DNA from 3 places in the Halomonas sp. ND22Bw genome. Region 3 is predicted to be linked to each of the others. Evidence: predicted binding sites of a transcription regulator. Region 3 holds the regulator's gene; each other region holds the start of a gene.
The links. Region 3 encodes PhoB, which activates phosphate uptake and scavenging genes when phosphate is short. Its sites were predicted from a motif close to TGTCATANNNNTGTCANA; they were not measured.
Positions count from the first base shown of each region.

Region 1: ugpB (sn-glycerol-3-phosphate ABC transporter substrate-binding protein UgpB) is a predicted target of PhoB. The motif match lies at 3,909-3,926, and genes of this name have one in related genera.
Region 2: elbB (isoprenoid biosynthesis glyoxalase ElbB) is a predicted target of PhoB. The motif match lies at 2,829-2,846, and genes of this name have one in related genera.

Region 1 is NZ_PXWD01000009.1:57,019-62,532, reverse strand. Features, by position in the region: gene CVH10_RS12425 (sn-glycerol-3-phosphate import ATP-binding protein UgpC) at 1-633, opposite strand, end outside; gene ugpE (sn-glycerol-3-phosphate ABC transporter permease UgpE) at 662-1,507, opposite strand; gene ugpA (sn-glycerol-3-phosphate ABC transporter permease UgpA) at 1,524-2,399, opposite strand; gene ugpB (sn-glycerol-3-phosphate ABC transporter substrate-binding protein UgpB) at 2,498-3,814, opposite strand; gene CVH10_RS12405 (hypothetical protein) at 4,045-4,629, shown strand; gene azu (azurin) at 4,667-5,140, opposite strand; gene CVH10_RS12395 (NADPH:quinone reductase) at 5,309-5,514, shown strand, end outside.
Region 2 is NZ_PXWD01000002.1:114,012-119,525, reverse strand. Features, by position in the region: gene ubiB (ubiquinone biosynthesis regulatory protein kinase UbiB) at 1-61, shown strand, start outside; gene CVH10_RS03455 (phosphoribosyl-ATP diphosphatase) at 90-425, shown strand; gene tatA (Sec-independent protein translocase subunit TatA) at 470-724, shown strand; gene tatB (Sec-independent protein translocase protein TatB) at 731-1,144, shown strand; gene tatC (twin-arginine translocase subunit TatC) at 1,141-1,923, shown strand; gene elbB (isoprenoid biosynthesis glyoxalase ElbB) at 2,018-2,677, opposite strand; gene ppk1 (polyphosphate kinase 1) at 3,017-5,221, shown strand; gene CVH10_RS03425 (3-deoxy-7-phosphoheptulonate synthase) at 5,277-5,514, opposite strand, start outside.
Region 3 is NZ_PXWD01000003.1:304,858-310,371, forward strand. Features, by position in the region: gene cysZ (sulfate transporter CysZ) at 1-143, shown strand, start outside; gene phoR (phosphate regulon sensor histidine kinase PhoR) at 228-1,541, opposite strand; gene phoB (phosphate regulon transcriptional regulator PhoB) at 1,543-2,232, opposite strand; gene ubiA (4-hydroxybenzoate octaprenyltransferase) at 2,357-3,250, opposite strand; gene CVH10_RS06475 (chorismate lyase) at 3,304-3,780, opposite strand; gene CVH10_RS06480 (FAD-dependent oxidoreductase) at 3,918-5,078, shown strand; gene CVH10_RS06485 (HU family DNA-binding protein) at 5,245-5,514, shown strand, end outside.

The DNA of each region.
Region 1 (5,514 bases), on a different contig from region 3:
CCCGCCGTTCATCACCACCAGCCGGTCGGCCAGGGTCATGGCCTCGACCTGATCGTGGGTGACGTAGACCGCGGTGACGCCGAGGCGCTTCTGCAGGCGGCGGATCTCGAGGCGCATTTGCACGCGCAGCTTGGCGTCGAGGTTCGACAGCGGCTCGTCGAACAGGAACACCCGGGGCTCGCGGACGATGGCGCGGCCCATGGCCACCCGCTGGCGCTGGCCGCCGGAAAGCTGTTTCGGGCGCCGGTCGAGCAGGTCCTCGAGGCCGATCAGGCGCGCCGTTTCCTCCACCTTGCGGCGGCGCTCGGCCTTCGGTATGCCGCGGTTCTTCAGCGCGTAGGCCATGTTGTCGGCCACGCTCATGTGCGGGTAGAGGGCGTAGTTCTGGAACACCATGGCGATGTCGCGCTGGGCGGGCTCCAGGTCGTTCACCCGGCGGTCGTCGATGACGAGCTCGCCGTCGCTGATCGATTCCAGCCCGGCGAGCATCCGCAGCAGGGTGGACTTGCCGCAGCCCGAGGGGCCGACCACCACGATCAGCTCGCCGTCGGCGATCTCGAGGTCGGCGCCGTGCAGGCCCGTGAAACCGTTGGGATAGGTCTTGCGCAGGGCGCTCAGGCGAAGCGTGGCCATAGGCGTCTCTCGTGTCCGTTGGAAAGCGTCATTTCTCGGCGTCGACCAGGCCCTTCACGAAGTAGCGCTGCATCAGCACGATCACCGCCACCGGCGGCAGCATGGCCAGCAGGGCGGTGGCCATGACCGTCTGCCAGGGGACCAGGTTGTCGGCCGAGGAGAGCAGGCGCTTGAGGCTGACCACGATGGTCATGTGATCGGATTCGGTGGTGATCAGCAGCGGCCAGAGATACTGGTTCCAGCCATAGAGGAACATGATCACGAACAGGGCGGCGATGTTGGTCGTCGACAGCGGCAGCAGGATGTCCTTGAGGAAGCGCCAGGGGCCGGCGCCGTCGACCCGGGCGGCCTCCAGCAGCTCCGGCGGCACGGTGAGGTAGAACTGCCGGAACAGGAAGGTCGCCGTGGCGCTGGCGATCAGCGGCAGGATCAGCCCCACGTAGGAGTTCAGCAGTCCCAGATCGGCCGCCACCTTGTAGGTGGGCATGATGCGCACTTCCACCGGCAGCATCAGGGTGATGAAGATCAGCCAGAAACACAGCCGACGCAGCGGAAAGCGGAAGAACACGATGGCGTAGGCGGCCAGGATGGCGATGGCGATCTTGCCGACGGCGATGCCCAGTGCCATGACCGTGGAATTGAGCAGCAGCCGGGTGACGTCGGTGCCCAGCCGGCCGACCGGTTCGGTGAGCACGGCGCGGAAGTTGTCGAGCCCTTCCGAGCCGAACCACAGCGGCGCGGTGCCGGTGTACAGCGAGGCCTGGTCGTGGGTGGCGGCGGTGATGGCCAGCCACACCGGCAGGCAGAAGGCGATCAGGGCCAGGATCAGCAGCGCATGGCTGGCGATGTCCAGGCCGGGGCGGCGGTAGCGCATGGGCGTCTCTCCGGTGTCAGTACTGGACCTTGCGCTCGAGGTAGCGGAACTGCAGCAGGGTGAGCAGGCCCACCAGTCCCATCAGCAGCACCGACTGGGCGGCGCTGGCGCCCAGGTCGTAGCCGATGAAGCCGTCCTCGAAGACCTTGTAGACCAGGGTGCGCGTAGCACCGCCGGGGCCGCCGGCGGTGGTGGCGTCGATGGTGCCGAAGGTCTCGAAGAAGGCGTAGACGCTGTTCATCACCAGCAGGAAGAATGCGGTCGGCGACAGCAGCGGGAAGGTGACGGTCCAGAAGCGCCGCCAGGGGCCGGCGCCGTCGATGGCGGCGGCCTCCAGCAGGCTCTTCGGGATCGCCTGCAGGCCGGCGAGGAAGAACACGAAGTTGTAGCTCATCTGTTTCCAGATCGAGGCCATCACCACCAGTGCCATGGCCTGGCCGCCGTTGAGCTGGTGGTTCCAGTCGATGCCGAGCGCGCCCAGGCCGGCGCTGACCAGGCCGAGTTCGGGGTCGAGCATGAAGCCCCACAGCACGCCCGCCACCGCGGGCGCCACCGCATAGGGCCAGACCAGCAGGGTCTTGTAGGCGCCGGCGCCCTTGATCACCCGATCGGCGAGCACCGCCAACAGCAGCGCCAGGGCCATGGCGCCCAGCGCCACGGCGACGCTGAAGGTCACGGTGATGCCCAGCGCGCGGTAGTACTCGGCCGAGGCCAGCACCCGGGCGAAGTTCTCGAAGGCGACGAAGGTACGGCCGAGGCCGAAGGGGTCCTCGACGTAGAAGGCCTGGAACATGGCCTGGGCGGCGGGCCAGAAGAAGAAGATCGCCACGACGGCCAGCTGCGGGGCGAGCAGCAGCCAGGGCGTGACGCGGTGATGCCGGAAGGTCGCCATGGTCGTCTATCGCTGGAGAGGAAAGGAAGCCGGCGCGCCCGGACGGCGCGCCGGCAATGGGACAACGGCCAGGGCCTCAGGGCCGCCGGCCAGGCGGGTCAGCCGTTGGCCTGCTGGAAGCGTTCCAGCAGCTCGTTGCCGCGGCGCACGGCCTCGCTCAGGCCTTCCTCGGCGCTCGCGTCGCCGTTGAAGATGCGCTCCAGCTGCTCCTCGATGACGTCGCGGATCTGCGGCATGTTGCCCAGGCGAAGCCCCTTGGAATTGGCCGTGGGCGTGACGCCGGTCATCTGCTCGATGGCCACGGCGCTGCCCGGGTTCTGCTCGTAGAAGCCTTGCTGCTGGCCGAGTTCGTAGGCCGCCTGGGTGATCGGCAGATAGCCGGAGAACTGGTGCCAGTCGGCCTGGACCTCGGCGGAAGAGAGATAGTCGAAGAAGCGCGCCACGCCCTGATAGACCTCGTCGCTCTTGCCGGCCAGCACCCACAGCGAGGCGCCGCCGATGATGCTGTTCTGCGGCGTGTCGACCAGGTCGCTGTCGTAGGGCAGCGGGGCGACGGAGAAGTCGAAGTCCTCGGCGTTGGCGCGCACGCCCGCCAGCGAGGCGGAGGACGCCATCAGCATGGCGCAGCGGCCGGTGTAGAAGGCCGGGGCGGCATCGTCGAAGCGGCCGCCGTAGTCGAAACGGCCGTCCTGCTGCCAGTCGGCCAGGCGCTGGATGTGATCGACGGCGGCGGTGTCGGCGATGCTCAGGCGGGCCTCGAGCCCGCCGAAGCCGTTCTGCTCGGTGGCGAAGGGCAGGTCGTTGCGCGCCGAGAAGTTCTCGAGCTGGATCCAGGACGGCCAGGTGGTGGTCATGCCGCACTCGGCGGCGCCTGAATCGACGATCCGGCCCAGGGTCTCGCCGAGCCCCTGCCAGGTGGTCGGCACCTCGTCCACGCCGGCCTGGTCGAGGATGTCGCGGTTGACGTAGACCACCGGTGTCGAGGAATTGAAGGGCATGGACAGCATGCGGCCGTCGGCGTCGGTGTAGTAGCCGGTCACGGCGGGCAGGAAGGCGCCGGGATCGACGTCCTGGCCCGACTCGCTCATCAGCTCGTGGACCGGCACGATGGCGCCCTCGGCGTTCATCATGGTGGCGGTGCCGACCTCGTAGATCTGCACGATGGCCGGGGCCTCGCCGGCACGGAAGGCGGCGATGGCGCCGGTCATGGTTTCCGAGTAGTTGCCACGGAAGGACGGCTCGACGACATAGTCGTCCTGGGAGGCGTTGAAGTCGGCGGCGATCTCGTCGACCTTGTTGCCCAGTTCGCCGCCCATGGCGTGCCACCAGGCGATCTCGGTGGCCCCGTGGGCGGACAGCGACAGGCCGGCGGCGGCCATTCCCAGGGTCAGTGCTCCAGCGTACAGGCGTGGCATCGGAATCTCCTTGTCCATCGAGTCTTGGCTGAGAGAAGGCCCGGGCCGTGCATGTGCCGACGGCCGGCGAGCGACAAATACATTAGGAAAACTCGATGACAGCCTCGTGACCGTTTGGCTGCCCGGTGCCGAGCGGGGCGAGAGCGAAGGGCGCGTCTATGCTAGGCTGCGCGCTTTCAGGCTCGGCTGCGCCGGGCATCGAAGGCAGTCATGAAGGAGAGCCGGAAGCGATGAAAGTGGTGCATATCAAGAACGCGGCCCAGCGTGAGGCCTGTCTGGCGCGGCTGTGCGCCGAGGCCTATGGCCAGGACGCCGGCATCGCCCCGCTGGTGACCTTCGCCGGGGTGACGGGCGTGCTGTTTCCGCAGGAGGCCGCACGTCTGCTGGCGCTGGCCGACGATCAAGGGAAGCCGCTGGCACTGGCGCTGCTGGCGCTGGACGAATCCGGTGAGGGCATGACCGTGATGCAGCTGGCGGATCTCGACACCGAGACGGTGAAGGCGCCGTCGATGCGGCTGGTGGGCGAGCTGGCGATGCGCGCGCCGCTGCGCGTGGACGCCACCGACGAGACGCAGGAAGCCCGCTTCCGCGAGGCCGGTATCGAGCGCTGGTTCAGCGGCAAGGCGGGCGTACGCATCGGGCTGTCGAAGCGTCATCCGGCCACCGGGCTCGATGACCTTCCGCGCACGCTGACGGTGGACGAGCAGGGCGTGGTGCAGTCGTTCAAGCGCGACCGGGCGCAGTTCGACGACTACAAGCAGCGCTTCGTGAACGGCCTGGAGAACTTCCCCGCCACCCTGTCGGCGCGGCACTGAGGCGGGAGGCGCGCCGCCTTGGCGGCGCGCACTGGGATCACCCTTCGACGGTGAAGGTGCCCTTCATCAGGCTGGAGTGGCCCGGGAAGGAGCAGAAGAAGGTCAGGTCGCGACCGGCCAGGCCTTCGGTGTCGAAGGTGACGCTGGTGCTCTCGCCGCCGCCGATGACGTCGGTGGCGGCCAGCACGCGGTCGTCGTCCGCCGGCAGATAGTCGCTCTCGAGGCCGGTGCTCATGCCGGCCTGGGCCACGCCCTGAACGTCGGACGTCTCGCTGAGCACCCAGTTGTGGCCCATCACGCTGGCCTGCATCTGGCCGGTGTGCTCCAGCGTCACGGTGACCTCGTCGCAGCTGGCCGGCACGCTCATGGCGTCCTGGTTGAACTGCATCTGGTCGTTGCCCTCGATGGTCAGCTGGCACTGTTCGCCGTCCTGGGCCATGGCGGGGGCGGCGGTCAGGGTCGCGGCCAGGGCGGTGGCGGCGAGCAACCAGGTAGCGTTGGTAGCTTTCATAGCGGCATCCTTCCTGTCGTCACTTTGGTGATGTTTCTGTATACACTTTGCATTCTTCGCCGAGCCTTCCAGGGCTGTCAAGCCCTGTCGGTCGCGGGGACGCTTGACCGCACGGTAAGGTAGCGTTTGACTGACGGTTCCTTCATTAGCGGTTTAAGGGTATCCAACATGGCCAAGCGCATCCAGTTCGCCCGCACCGGCGGGCCCGAGGTCCTCGAGCTCGTCGACGTCCCTCCCGTCGAGCCGGGGCACGGGGAGGTGCGGGTCCGCCATCAGGCGGTGGGCCTGAACTTCATCGACATCTATTTCCGCACCGGGCTGTATCCGGCGCCGGCGTTGCCGTCGGGGCTCGGTACCGAGGGCGCGGGCGTCGT
Region 2 (5,514 bases), on a different contig from region 3:
CCAGCCCTGGCCGGTGCTCGGCGCGGCGGCCATCGGCGCCCTGCTGCTGGCCTGGAACTGATCCACCTACTGCAACGGAAACGTCTCATATGAGCGATATTCTCGACCGCCTCGACGAGGTCCTGACCAGCCGTCGCCAGGCCGCGCCCGACGACTCTTACGTGGCCAGCTTGCATCACAAGGGCCTGAACAAGATACTCGAGAAAGTCGGCGAGGAAGCCACCGAGACGCTGCTCGCGGCCAAGGACGCCGAGCGGGGCGACGAGGCGGCCCGTCAGGCGCTGGTCGCCGAGACGACCGACCTGTGGTTCCACAGCCTGGTGATGCTGTCGCACATGGGGCTGAGTCACCGCGAGGTCCTCGACGAGCTGTCTCGCCGCTTCGGCCTGTCCGGCCACGACGAAAAGGCCGCGCGGCCCCGATAAGACCACGACGCCGGTCCCCGGCGCAGCAACCTGAGGTATTCCCTATGTTAGGCGGCATCAGTATCTGGCAACTCCTGATCGTCCTCGGCATCATCATCCTGATCTTCGGCACCAAGAAGCTGCGCAACGTCGGCGGCGACCTCGGCGGCGCGGTCAAGGGCTTCAAGAAGGCCATGGGCGAGGAAGAGAAGAGCGACGATAGCGACAAGTCCCAGGCCCAGGTGCGCCACGACGACGAGGGCCGGACCTACGACGTCCACGCCGAGCGCAAGCCCGAGGAATCGGAAGAGCGCAAGTAAGCCGCCATGTTCGACATCGGCTTTCTCGAACTCCTGTTCATCGGCGTGGTGGGGCTGCTGGTGCTGGGTCCCGAGCGCCTGCCCAAGGCCGCCCGCACCACCGGGATGTGGGTCGGCCGCATCAAGCGCACGGTCTCCGGCATGCAGCGCGAGATCAACGCCCAGCTCGAGGCGGAGGAGCTGCGTCAGAAGCTCAACGAGCAGCAGAAGAAGCTCGACGAGGGCATCAACCGGGTCAAGCGCGACGTCGAACGCTCGGTGGAAACGCCCGCCGATCAGGGCGATCGCCGCGCCGGCGCCACCCCCAAGGAACACGCCGAGGCCTCGCCCGAGCATCGCCTCGACGACGCCCTGGGGCGCGTTCGCCGGCAGGCCGATGACGCCGACTCCGACGCCCACGAGGACGCCTCTTCCCGATGAGCCAAACCGACGATTCCCAGGGCCCCGGACAGGCGCAGGCCCCGCTGATCGAGCACCTGATCGAGCTGCGCTCGCGGCTGCTGCGCGCGGTGATCGCGATACTCGTGATCTTCCTCGGCCTCTACGCCTTCGCCAACGACATCTACGCCTTCGTCGCCCAGCCGTTGATGGCGCTGCTGCCGGAAGGCTCGCGGATGATCGCCACCGAGGTGGCCTCGCCGTTCCTGGCGCCCTTCAAGCTGACCCTGGTGGTGGCGGTGTTCATCGCCGTGCCCTTCGTGCTGCACCAGGCCTGGGCCTTCATCGCCCCGGGGCTGTACGACAACGAGAAGGCCCTGGCGCTGCCGCTGCTGGCCTCCAGCGTGGCGCTGTTCTACGCCGGGGCCGCCTTCGCCTACTACGTGGTCTTCCCGCTGCTGTTCCAGTTCTTCACCCAGACCGGGCCGGAAGACGTGGCGGTGATGACCGACATCAACCAGTACCTCAACTTCGTGCTCAAGCTGTTCTTCGCCTTCGGCGTGGCCTTCGAGATCCCGATCGCCACCTTCCTGCTGATCCTGAGCGGGGCGACCACGGTGGAGAGCCTGTCGAAGAAGCGCCCCTACGTGGTACTGGGCTGCTTCGTGATCGGCATGCTGATGACCCCGCCGGACGTGGTCTCCCAAAGCCTGCTGGCGGTGCCGATGTATCTGCTCTACGAGGTCGGCCTGCTGTTCGGCCGGCTGGTGCGTCGCAAGCGCGACCGGGAGGCCGCCGACGAGGAAGCCGCCGAGGAATAGGCAAGCACATCATCCATGACATGAAAAAACCCCGAGGGCCCAGGCCCTCGGGGTTTTTCTTGTCGCTCGGCGCTTGTAGCTCGTGGCTCGGCGCTTACAGGTCCATCAGCTCGTCGATGCGATCCACCAGCTTGAAGATGCCGGTGGCCGCCTCGCCCAGGCGGGTGGCGATCATGTAGGCCGGCGTGGTCACCACGCGATGCTCGAAGTCGACCACGATGTCCTCCACGCCACAGCTGCGATGCAGGCCGCCCATGCTGCTGATGGCGCCCGCCACGCCCGGATCGTGGCCGATGGTGACGGCAATGCCCGGCCCCAGCAGGCGCGGCACCATCACCGGCGCGATGCACATCAGGCCGATCGGCTTGCGGTCCTCGTGGAACTCGCCCAGCACGTCCACCAGCCCCTCATGGATCACCATGTCGGCGCCCGCCTCGGCGAAGTTGGAGAGATTCTTGGCCGCGCCGAAGCCGCCTGGCAGGATGACGGCGTCGAACTCGTCGGCCTCCAGCTCGGCCAGCGGAGAGATCTCGCCGCGCGCCAGTCGCGCCGACTCGACCAGCACGCTGCGCCGCTCCTCGACCGCCTCGCCGCTGCGATGGTCGATCACGTCGCTCTGGTCAATGTCGGGGGCGAAGCAGCGATAGCCGATGCCCAGCTGGTCCAGACGCAACAGGGTCAGGGTGGTCTCGTAGATCTCCGAGCCATCCTGAACACCGCATCCCGACAGAATGACCGCCACCTGCTTGCTCATTATGCGTCTCCTTGTGCGCCCCCCGCCGGTCGTCGACGGGGCCGATGAACATGAAGTCACCACTTTAGAGAGTCGCCGGTAGCGCGACAAGACGCGTCTTTCGGCGCCGGGGCGCGCTGATATACTCGAGAGAGTCCTGCTACCGGACGACTGTCATCATTTTGTCATTTATTGGCACCAGACTTGCCACGGCGGCCGAGCCCGGCCCCGCCTGCCCCTGATCGTCTCCGGCAACAGACGATGCGCGACGCCTCCCGGCGCCACGGGCAGGACGGCATCATGAACGATAACGCCCGACGAGCGACGCGGCCGCCCGCGGGCCGACGACAGGGTACTTCCATGGACGATTCACGTAGCCCCGACACCTCGGTCACCTCCGAGCCCGCCGCGACAGGCGAGCTCCAGAGCGAGATGCCCACACCGCGCATCAACCAGACCCGCACAGGGATCAAGCCCAAGGCGCTGCCCGACCCCGAGGCCGACCTCGCCGACCCCGGCCTCTACTTCAACCGCGAGCTCTCCCATCTGCAGTTCAACGTGCGGGTGCTGGAGCAGGCCCTGGACGAGGCGCATCCGCTGCTCAACCGGTTGATGTTCCTGCTGATCTTTTCCTCGAACATGGACGAGTTCTTCGAGATCCGCGTGGCCGGCCTGAAGAACCAGATCATGGTCGGCGACGCCTCCTCCGGCGCCGACGGTCGCTCGCCGCGCTCGGTACTGAGCGAGATCTCGCAGATCGCCCACGAACAGGTCGATCGCCAGTACCGCATCCTCAACGACACCCTGCTGCCCGCCCTCGAGGGCCAGGGCCTGCGCTTCCGCCGCCGCGGCGACTGGACCGAGGCCCAGCGCACCTGGGTCAAGGACTACTTCGAAAGCGAGATCATGCCGGTGATCAGTCCCATCGGCCTCGATCCCTCGCACCCCTTCCCGCGCCTGGTCAACAAGAGCCTCAACTTCATCGTCGAGCTCGAGGGCAAGGACGCCTTCGGCCGCGAGGGCGGCCTGGCCATCCTGCCCGCCCCGCGCTCGCTGCCCCGGGTGATCGCCCTGCCCGACGAGCTCTGCGAGGAAGGCTTCACCGAATACGTCTTCCTGTCGTCGATGATTCACGCCCACGCCGAGGAAGTGTTCCCCGGCATGAAGGTGAACGGCTGCTACCAGTTCCGTCTGACCCGCAACGCCGACCTCTCGGTGGACCCCGAGGACGTCTCCGACCTGGCCTCGGCGCTGCGCGGCGAGCTGCTCTCGCGCCGCTACGGCAGCGGCGTGCGTCTCGAGGTCGCCAACAACTGCCCCGACGAGCTGACCGAGTTCCTGCTCAAGCTGTTCAAGCTCGAAGAGGCCGATCTCTACCGGGTCAACGGCCCGGTGAACCTGACCCGCATGATGTCGGTGCTGGGCGAGGTGGAGCGCCCGGAACTGTGCTATCGCGCCTTCACGCCCGGCCTGCCCAAGGCGCTGCGCAAGCGCGACAGCGTGCTGCAGGCCATGGCCGAGCAGGACATCCTGCTGCACCATCCCTTCCACTCCTTCTCCCCGGTGGAGGAAATGCTGCGCGAGGCCGCCCGCGACCCCGAGGTGCTGGCCATCAAGCAGACCCTCTACCGCACCGGCGCCGACTCCCCCATCGTCAACGCCCTGGTGGAGGCCGCCGGCAACGGCAAGGAAGTCACGGTGGTGATCGAGCTGCGGGCGCGTTTCGACGAGGCCGACAACCTGGCCCTGGCCTCGCGCCTGCAGGAGGCCGGCGCCATCGTCATCTACGGCGTGATGGCCTACAAGACCCACGCCAAGATGATGCACATCGTGCGGCGCGAGAAGGGCCAGCTGCGCCACTATGCCCACCTGGGCACCGGCAACTACCACTCCAAGACCGCCAAGCTCTACACCGACTACAGCCTGCTGACCGCCAACCCCGTGCTGTGCGCCGACGTGCACAAGGTCTTCCAGCAGCTCTCGGGCATGGGCCGGGCGCGCCAGATCGAGAAGCTGCTGCACGCGCCCTTCACCCTCCACGAGCGCATCGTGGCGATGATCGATCGCGAGGCCGAATTCGCCCGCAAGGGCAAGCGCGCCCACCTGATCATCAAGTGCAACTCGCTGACCGAGCCCAAGCTGATCCAGGCCCTCTACCGGGCCTCCCAGGCCGGCGTGGAGTGCGACCTGATCATCCGCGGCATGTGCTGCCTGCGCCCCGGCCTGCCCGGCATCTCCGAGACCATCCGGGTGCGCTCGATCATCGGCCGCTTCCTGGAGCACACCCGGGTGTTCCACTTCCACAACGACGGCAAGCCCGAGACCTGGGGCTCCAGCGCGGACTTCATGGCCCGCAACATGTTCCACCGGGTCGAGACCTGCTTCCCGCTGCTGGACAAGAAACTCGCGGCCCAGGTGCGCAAGGACCTGGAGACCTACCTGGTCGACAACTGCCAGAGCTGGCTGCTGCAGCCCGACGGCACCTACGTCAAGCAGGCGCCCGGCGACGCCGCGCCGATCAGCGCCCAGGAGACGCTGCTCTACGCCTACGCCGCCCACGCCTGACGCAAGACGCCCCGCCAATGGCGGGGCGTCTTCGTTTCCGCGACGGCCATGCCGGTCAGGCGGTCTCGCGCAGCCTCTCCGCGGCCGTGGTCAGCAGATGCTCGGTGGTCTCCCAGCCGATGCAGGCGTCCGTGACCGAAACCCCGTGGCGCAGCGCGCCCGGCACCAGCGGCTGCTTGCCCTCGTGGAGGTGGCTCTCCAGCATCAGCCCCATCAGCGAGCCGTCGCCCGCCAGCCGCTGGTTGAGCACGTCGAGCATCACCTCGCTCTGGCGGCGATGATCCTTGCGCGCG
Region 3 (5,514 bases):
CCTACGGCGGCTGGGTGATGCTGATCACCTGGCTGCCGCTGGCCAACCTGTTCCTGCTGCCCGGTGCCGTGGCCGGCGCGGTGCTGATGTGGGAAGACCACTACCGGGCGCTGACCCCCGACGCTGCCCCGGCGAGGCGCTGATGCCCGCGCCCCGGGCAGGCGTCGTGATCACGTGACATCCCTCCGCCCGGCCTGCGCCGGGCGGAGTGGCGTACGGGGACGGGATCAAGCGCGCCGCGAAGCCGGCGCGGCGTCGGTGAGGCGGGCGGCGGGGAAGATGCAGCGGAAGGTGGCGCCCTCGCCGAGCCGGGAGTCGATCTCCAGCTGGGCGTCGTGGCGCAGCAGCACGTGCTTGACGATGGCCAGCCCCAGGCCGGTGCCGCCGGTGGCGGTGCTGCGGCCCTTGTCGACCCGGTAGAAGCGCTCGGTCAGGCGCGGGATGTGCAGCGGATCGATGCCCTCGCCGTCGTCCTCCACCTCCAGGCAGGCGCCGTCGCCCCAGGGGCGCCAGCGCAGCACGATGCGGCTGCCCTCGCCGGCATAGCGCACGGCATTGAAGGCCAGGTTGGAAACGGTGCTGTGCAGCTCCTTCTCCGAGCCGAGCAGGCCGCGGGGCTCCTCGACCGCCACCTCCAGCTGGTGGTGGCCCTCGGACAGCGCCTCGGCGTCGCGCCGCACGGCCTCGAGCAGGCTGGTGGGGTCGATGCGGATGTCGTCGTGGCCGCCCTGGTCGTTCTCCAGCCGCGACAGCAGCAGCAGGTCGTTGACCAGGTTCTGCATGCGCTTGGTCTGGCTCTGCATCTGGCCGATGCCTCGGCCCAGGCGCTCGGGCAGCATCTCGGCCATGTCGCCGTAGGTCTCGAGGTAGCCCGCCAGCACGGTGAGCGGGGTGCGCAGCTCGTGGGACACGTTGGCCACGAAGTCGCGACGCATCTGCTCCAGGCGGTGCAGGCGGGTGATGTCGCGGGCCATCACCAGGCGCTCGTCGTCGCCGTAGAGGGTGATCTGGAACTGCAGGATGAGGTTCTCGTCGATCGGCGAGCACAGCGTCAGCGGCTCGCGATAGTCCCGGGCGTGGAAGTAGTCGACGAAGCTCGGGTCGCGCATCAGGTTGGTGATGTGCTGGCCGCGGTCCAGGGCCGGCTTGAGGCCCAGCATGCGTTCGGCGGCGCTGTTCCACCACTCCATGTCGCCGTGGCGGTCGAGCATCACCACGCTGTCGCGCATCGCCTCCGAGGACTCCTGGATACGGCTCAGGGTGTCGCGCAGCCGGCGCTGGGTGAGGCGCTGGCCCTTCTGGTAGCGGTAGAGGCGATCGAACAGCTCGCCCCACAGGCCGGAGGCCGAGGGCGGCTCGTCATGGGGATGATGGGTCAGCCATTCCTGCAGGGCGTGCAGCTGGCGCAGCTGGTAGAAGAGATAGAGGGCGAGCCCCACGGCGATGCCGGTGCCGCTGAAGCCGAAGGGCCAGCCGACCAGGGCGCCGGCGCCCACCAGGGCACCCAGCCGCCACCATTCGCGTCGCCACAGCCGGCCCACGTCAGCCCTTGGCGGAGAAGCGGTAGCCGGTCCCGCGCACGGTCTGGATCAGCTGCTGGTGCGGCTCGCCCAGCGCCTTGCGCAGGCGGCGGATGTGCACGTCCACGGTGCGCTCCTCGACGTAGACGTTGCCGCCCCAGACCTGATCGAGCAGCTGGCCGCGGGTATAGGCGCGCTCCTGGTGGGTCATGAAGAATTGCAGCAGGCGGTACTCGGTGGGGCCGATTTCCAGCGACTGGCCGTCGATGCTGACCCGGTGGCTGACCGGGTCGAGCATCAGACCCTCGACCTGCACCGGCTCCTCGACGCCGCGCGGCGTGGCGCGGCGCAGCACCGCCTTGAGGCGCGCCACCAGCTCGCGGGGCGAGAAGGGCTTGGTGATGTAGTCGTCGGCCCCGGATTCGAGGCCCTGGATCTTGTTGTCCTCTTCGCCCTTGGCGGTGAGCATGATGATCGGCAGTTCCGAGGTGCCTTCCTCGCGCTTCAGGCGGCGGGAGAGCTCGACGCCGCTGGTGCCGGGCATCATCCAGTCCAGCAGCACCAGGTCGGGCTGGTGATCGACGACCATGGCGTGGGCGCTCTGGGCATTGTCCGCCTCGAGGACGCGATAGTCGGCCATCTCCAGCGCCACGGCGATCATCTCGCGGATGGGCGCTTCATCATCGACGATCAGTACGGTCTTGGCGGTCATCCCGGGGCCTCATGGTCGAGATCAATGACATATTGGTGACGATGACAGCATGTCCTTGTGACAATACCGTGACAGTCCCCGCCTGTCGCCCCCGTTCAGCCCCGTCGTTCGACCCCGTCCGGCATCACCCGCCGGCGCCCGGCCACAGCGACAGCGCGATGCCGGCGAACGCCAGCAGCCCCGACCAGTGGTTGTTGAGGAAGGCCTGGAAGCAGCGCTCGCGATCGCGGTGGCGGATCAGCCGCTGCTGGTGGACGAAGGTCGCCGCCATGGCGGCCAGGCCGACCCAGAAGAAGCCGCCCAGGCCGAGGCGTTCGCCGGCCCAGGCCAGCAGGGCCAGCGTGGCCAGCTGCAAAAGGCCGATGATCAGCTTGTCGGCGCGGCCGAACAGCACCGCGGTGGACTTGATGCCGATGCGCAGGTCGTCGTCGCGGTCGACCATGGCGTACTCGGTGTCGTAGGCCACGGTCCACAGCACGTTGGCGGCGAACAGCAGCCAGGCCTCCAGCGGCACATGGCCGAGCACCGCGCCGAAGGCCATGGGAATGGCCCACGAGAAGGCCGCCCCCAGCACCACCTGGGGCAGGTGGGTGTAGCGCTTCATGAAGGGGTAGACGAAGGCCAGGATCACGCCGCCCACCGACAGCATCACGGTGAAGGCGTTGGTGAAGCACACCAGCACGAAGGCCGCCAGCACCAGGCCGGCGAACAGCGCCTTGGCCTCGCCTTCGCCGATGCGTCCGGTGGCCAGCGGACGCGACTTCGTCCGCTTCACGTGGCCGTCGAAGTGGCGGTCGGCGTAGTCGTTGACCACGCAGCCCGCGGCCCGCATCAGGTAGACCCCGGCGACGAAGATCAGCAGCAGCCGGCGCTCGGGAACGCCCTCGGCCGCGGCCCACAGCGCCCACAGCGTTGGCCACATCAGCAGCCAGGTGCCGATGGGGCGGTCGAGGCGGGTCAGATGCAGGAAGTCGGGCAGCCGGGCCAGCCCCTTGGGGCGCATCAGGGAACGTTCCATGTGGGTCTCTCGGTTGAATCGGACGACACGGGTTTCGGGCGATGTCTGGGAGCCTATCGCGCCGGCAGGGCCAGGTCATCCGCCATGTCGTCGAGGAAGAACTCCTGGACCAGCACCGCGAAGCGGCCGTGGCGCAGCACCGAGCGTCGGCCCCAGGGGCCGGGGGCGTCGTGGAAGGGGGCCGGGTCGGCGCTGACCTCGATGGGGCCGCGCTCGAGGCCGGGCTGGCGGAACAGCCAGTGGCCCAGCGAGCGCTCGCCGAGGCCCGCCAGCCGCTGGCCACGGAGGCCGTGAAGCGGGGCCACCGAGCGCGCCATCACCCAGGGCCGGTCGTCGAGGCACAGCGCGACCTCGCGCCGCCAGGCCAGGCGGCCCGGCGCCATGCCCAGTGCCAGGGCCTCGTCGCGCCGCGGCCGGCCCAGGCGCTGGTCGAGCAGCCTGACCCGGAAGCGGCGCGGCGCGCCGGCCTCGATCAGCCGACGGGTCAGCGAGTCCCGGGAGGCGACCCAACGCCACCAGGCCGGGCTCATGGCGGGGCGGGCCGCCGCCAGGGGGCGCCATCGGGGAGCGAGGGCCGGACCGTGATTCACTGCGCTACTCCGCGTCCAATGCAAAGGGCGGCTAGTGTACCATGTCGGGCCGTCGCGCCCCTGCAGCGAGGAGCCCCATGAGCGCACCCCTGACCATCATCGGCTCCGGCATGGCCGGGCTGGGCCTGGCGCGCCAGGTCCGGACCCGGCAGTCCGAGCGCCCCATCACCCTGATCACCGCCGACGGCGGCGAGGACTACTCCAAGCCGCTGCTCTCCACCGGCTTCGCCAAGCGCCTGCCGCCGGATCGCCTGGCCTCGCGCAGCGCCCTGGAGGCGGCCGACCAGCTCGGTGTGACGATGCGCACGCACACCCGGGTCGAGGCCATCGACCCGGCCGCGCGCACCCTGACCCTCGGCGCCGAGCGGCTGCCCTGGGGCGAGCTGGTGCTGGCCACCGGCGCGGCTCCGGCGCCGCCCTTCGCCATTCCCGAGGCGCTGGCCGGCCGGGTCCATACCGTCAACGATCTCGACGACTACCGTGCCTTCCACGCCGCCCTGGCGGCGCTCGATCGCCCGGCGCGGGTCGCCGTGGTCGGCATCGGCCTGGTGGGCTGCGAGTTCGCCAATGACCTGGCCGCCGGCGGTCATGCGGTCGAGCTGATCGCCCCGGAGTCGGCGCCGCTGCCGCGGCTGCTGCCCGAGCCGCTGGGGCGGGCGCTGGGCGAGGCCTTCGTCGAGGCCGGCATCGCCCTGCACACCGGGCGCATGGTCGACCTGCTTTCGCCCGAGGGCGAGCGGGTGGCGCTGGGCCTGGACGACGGCACCGCCCTCGAGGCCGACCTGGTGCTGGTGGCCACCGGCCTGCGGCCGCGCACCGCGCTGGCCGAGGCGGCCGGGCTCGCCGTGGGGCCGGCCGGGATTCTCGTCGACCGCCATCTGGCGACCTCGGCGCCCGGCATCCATGCGCTGGGCGACGTGGCCTGCGTCGACGGCGTCAATGCCATGTACGTCCAGCCGCTGCAGGCCGGCGCCAAGGCGCTGGCGGCGACGCTTTCCGGCACGCCCACCGAGGTGCGCTACGGGCCCTGGCCGGTGCTGGTGAAGACGCCGCTGCTGCCGGTGGTGGCGCTGCCTCCCGCCGCCTCTCCCGCCCGCTGGCGCATCGAGGGCGAGGGGCATGATCTGAGCGCCCTGGCCGAGGATGAAGACGGACGTTTGATCGGATTTGCGTTGACAGGCGCCTGCGTGCGTCGGAAAGTCGAACTGGCGCGCGCTGCGCCGCCGTTGCTAGGCTAGTGACGTCAACGACGGCGCCCCCGGGATTCCGGGTCTGGCAGCGGCGTTGCCACACGGCGTCATCCGCATGCCGCCCCGTCGGCGGCATGCGAGTGGTGCATGAATCACCGCGAACAACAATGCGGCCGATGGGATCATCGGCAGGATGTCAAACCAGGAGGGCTGTATGCGCAAACCCGAACTCGCCGCGGCGATCGCCGAACGTGCCGATCTTTCCAAGGACAAGGCCAGCCAGGTGCTGAACGTCATTCTCGACGAGATCACCGGCAGCGTGTCCGACGGCAAGGACGTGTCGCTGATCGGTTTCGGCACCTTCACCGTGCGCGAGCGTGCCGCCCGCACCGGCAAGAACCCCCAGACCGGCGAGTCCCTGACCATTCCGGCCAGCAAGACCGTGGCCTTCAAGCCGGGCAAGGGCCTCAAGGACGCCGTCGCC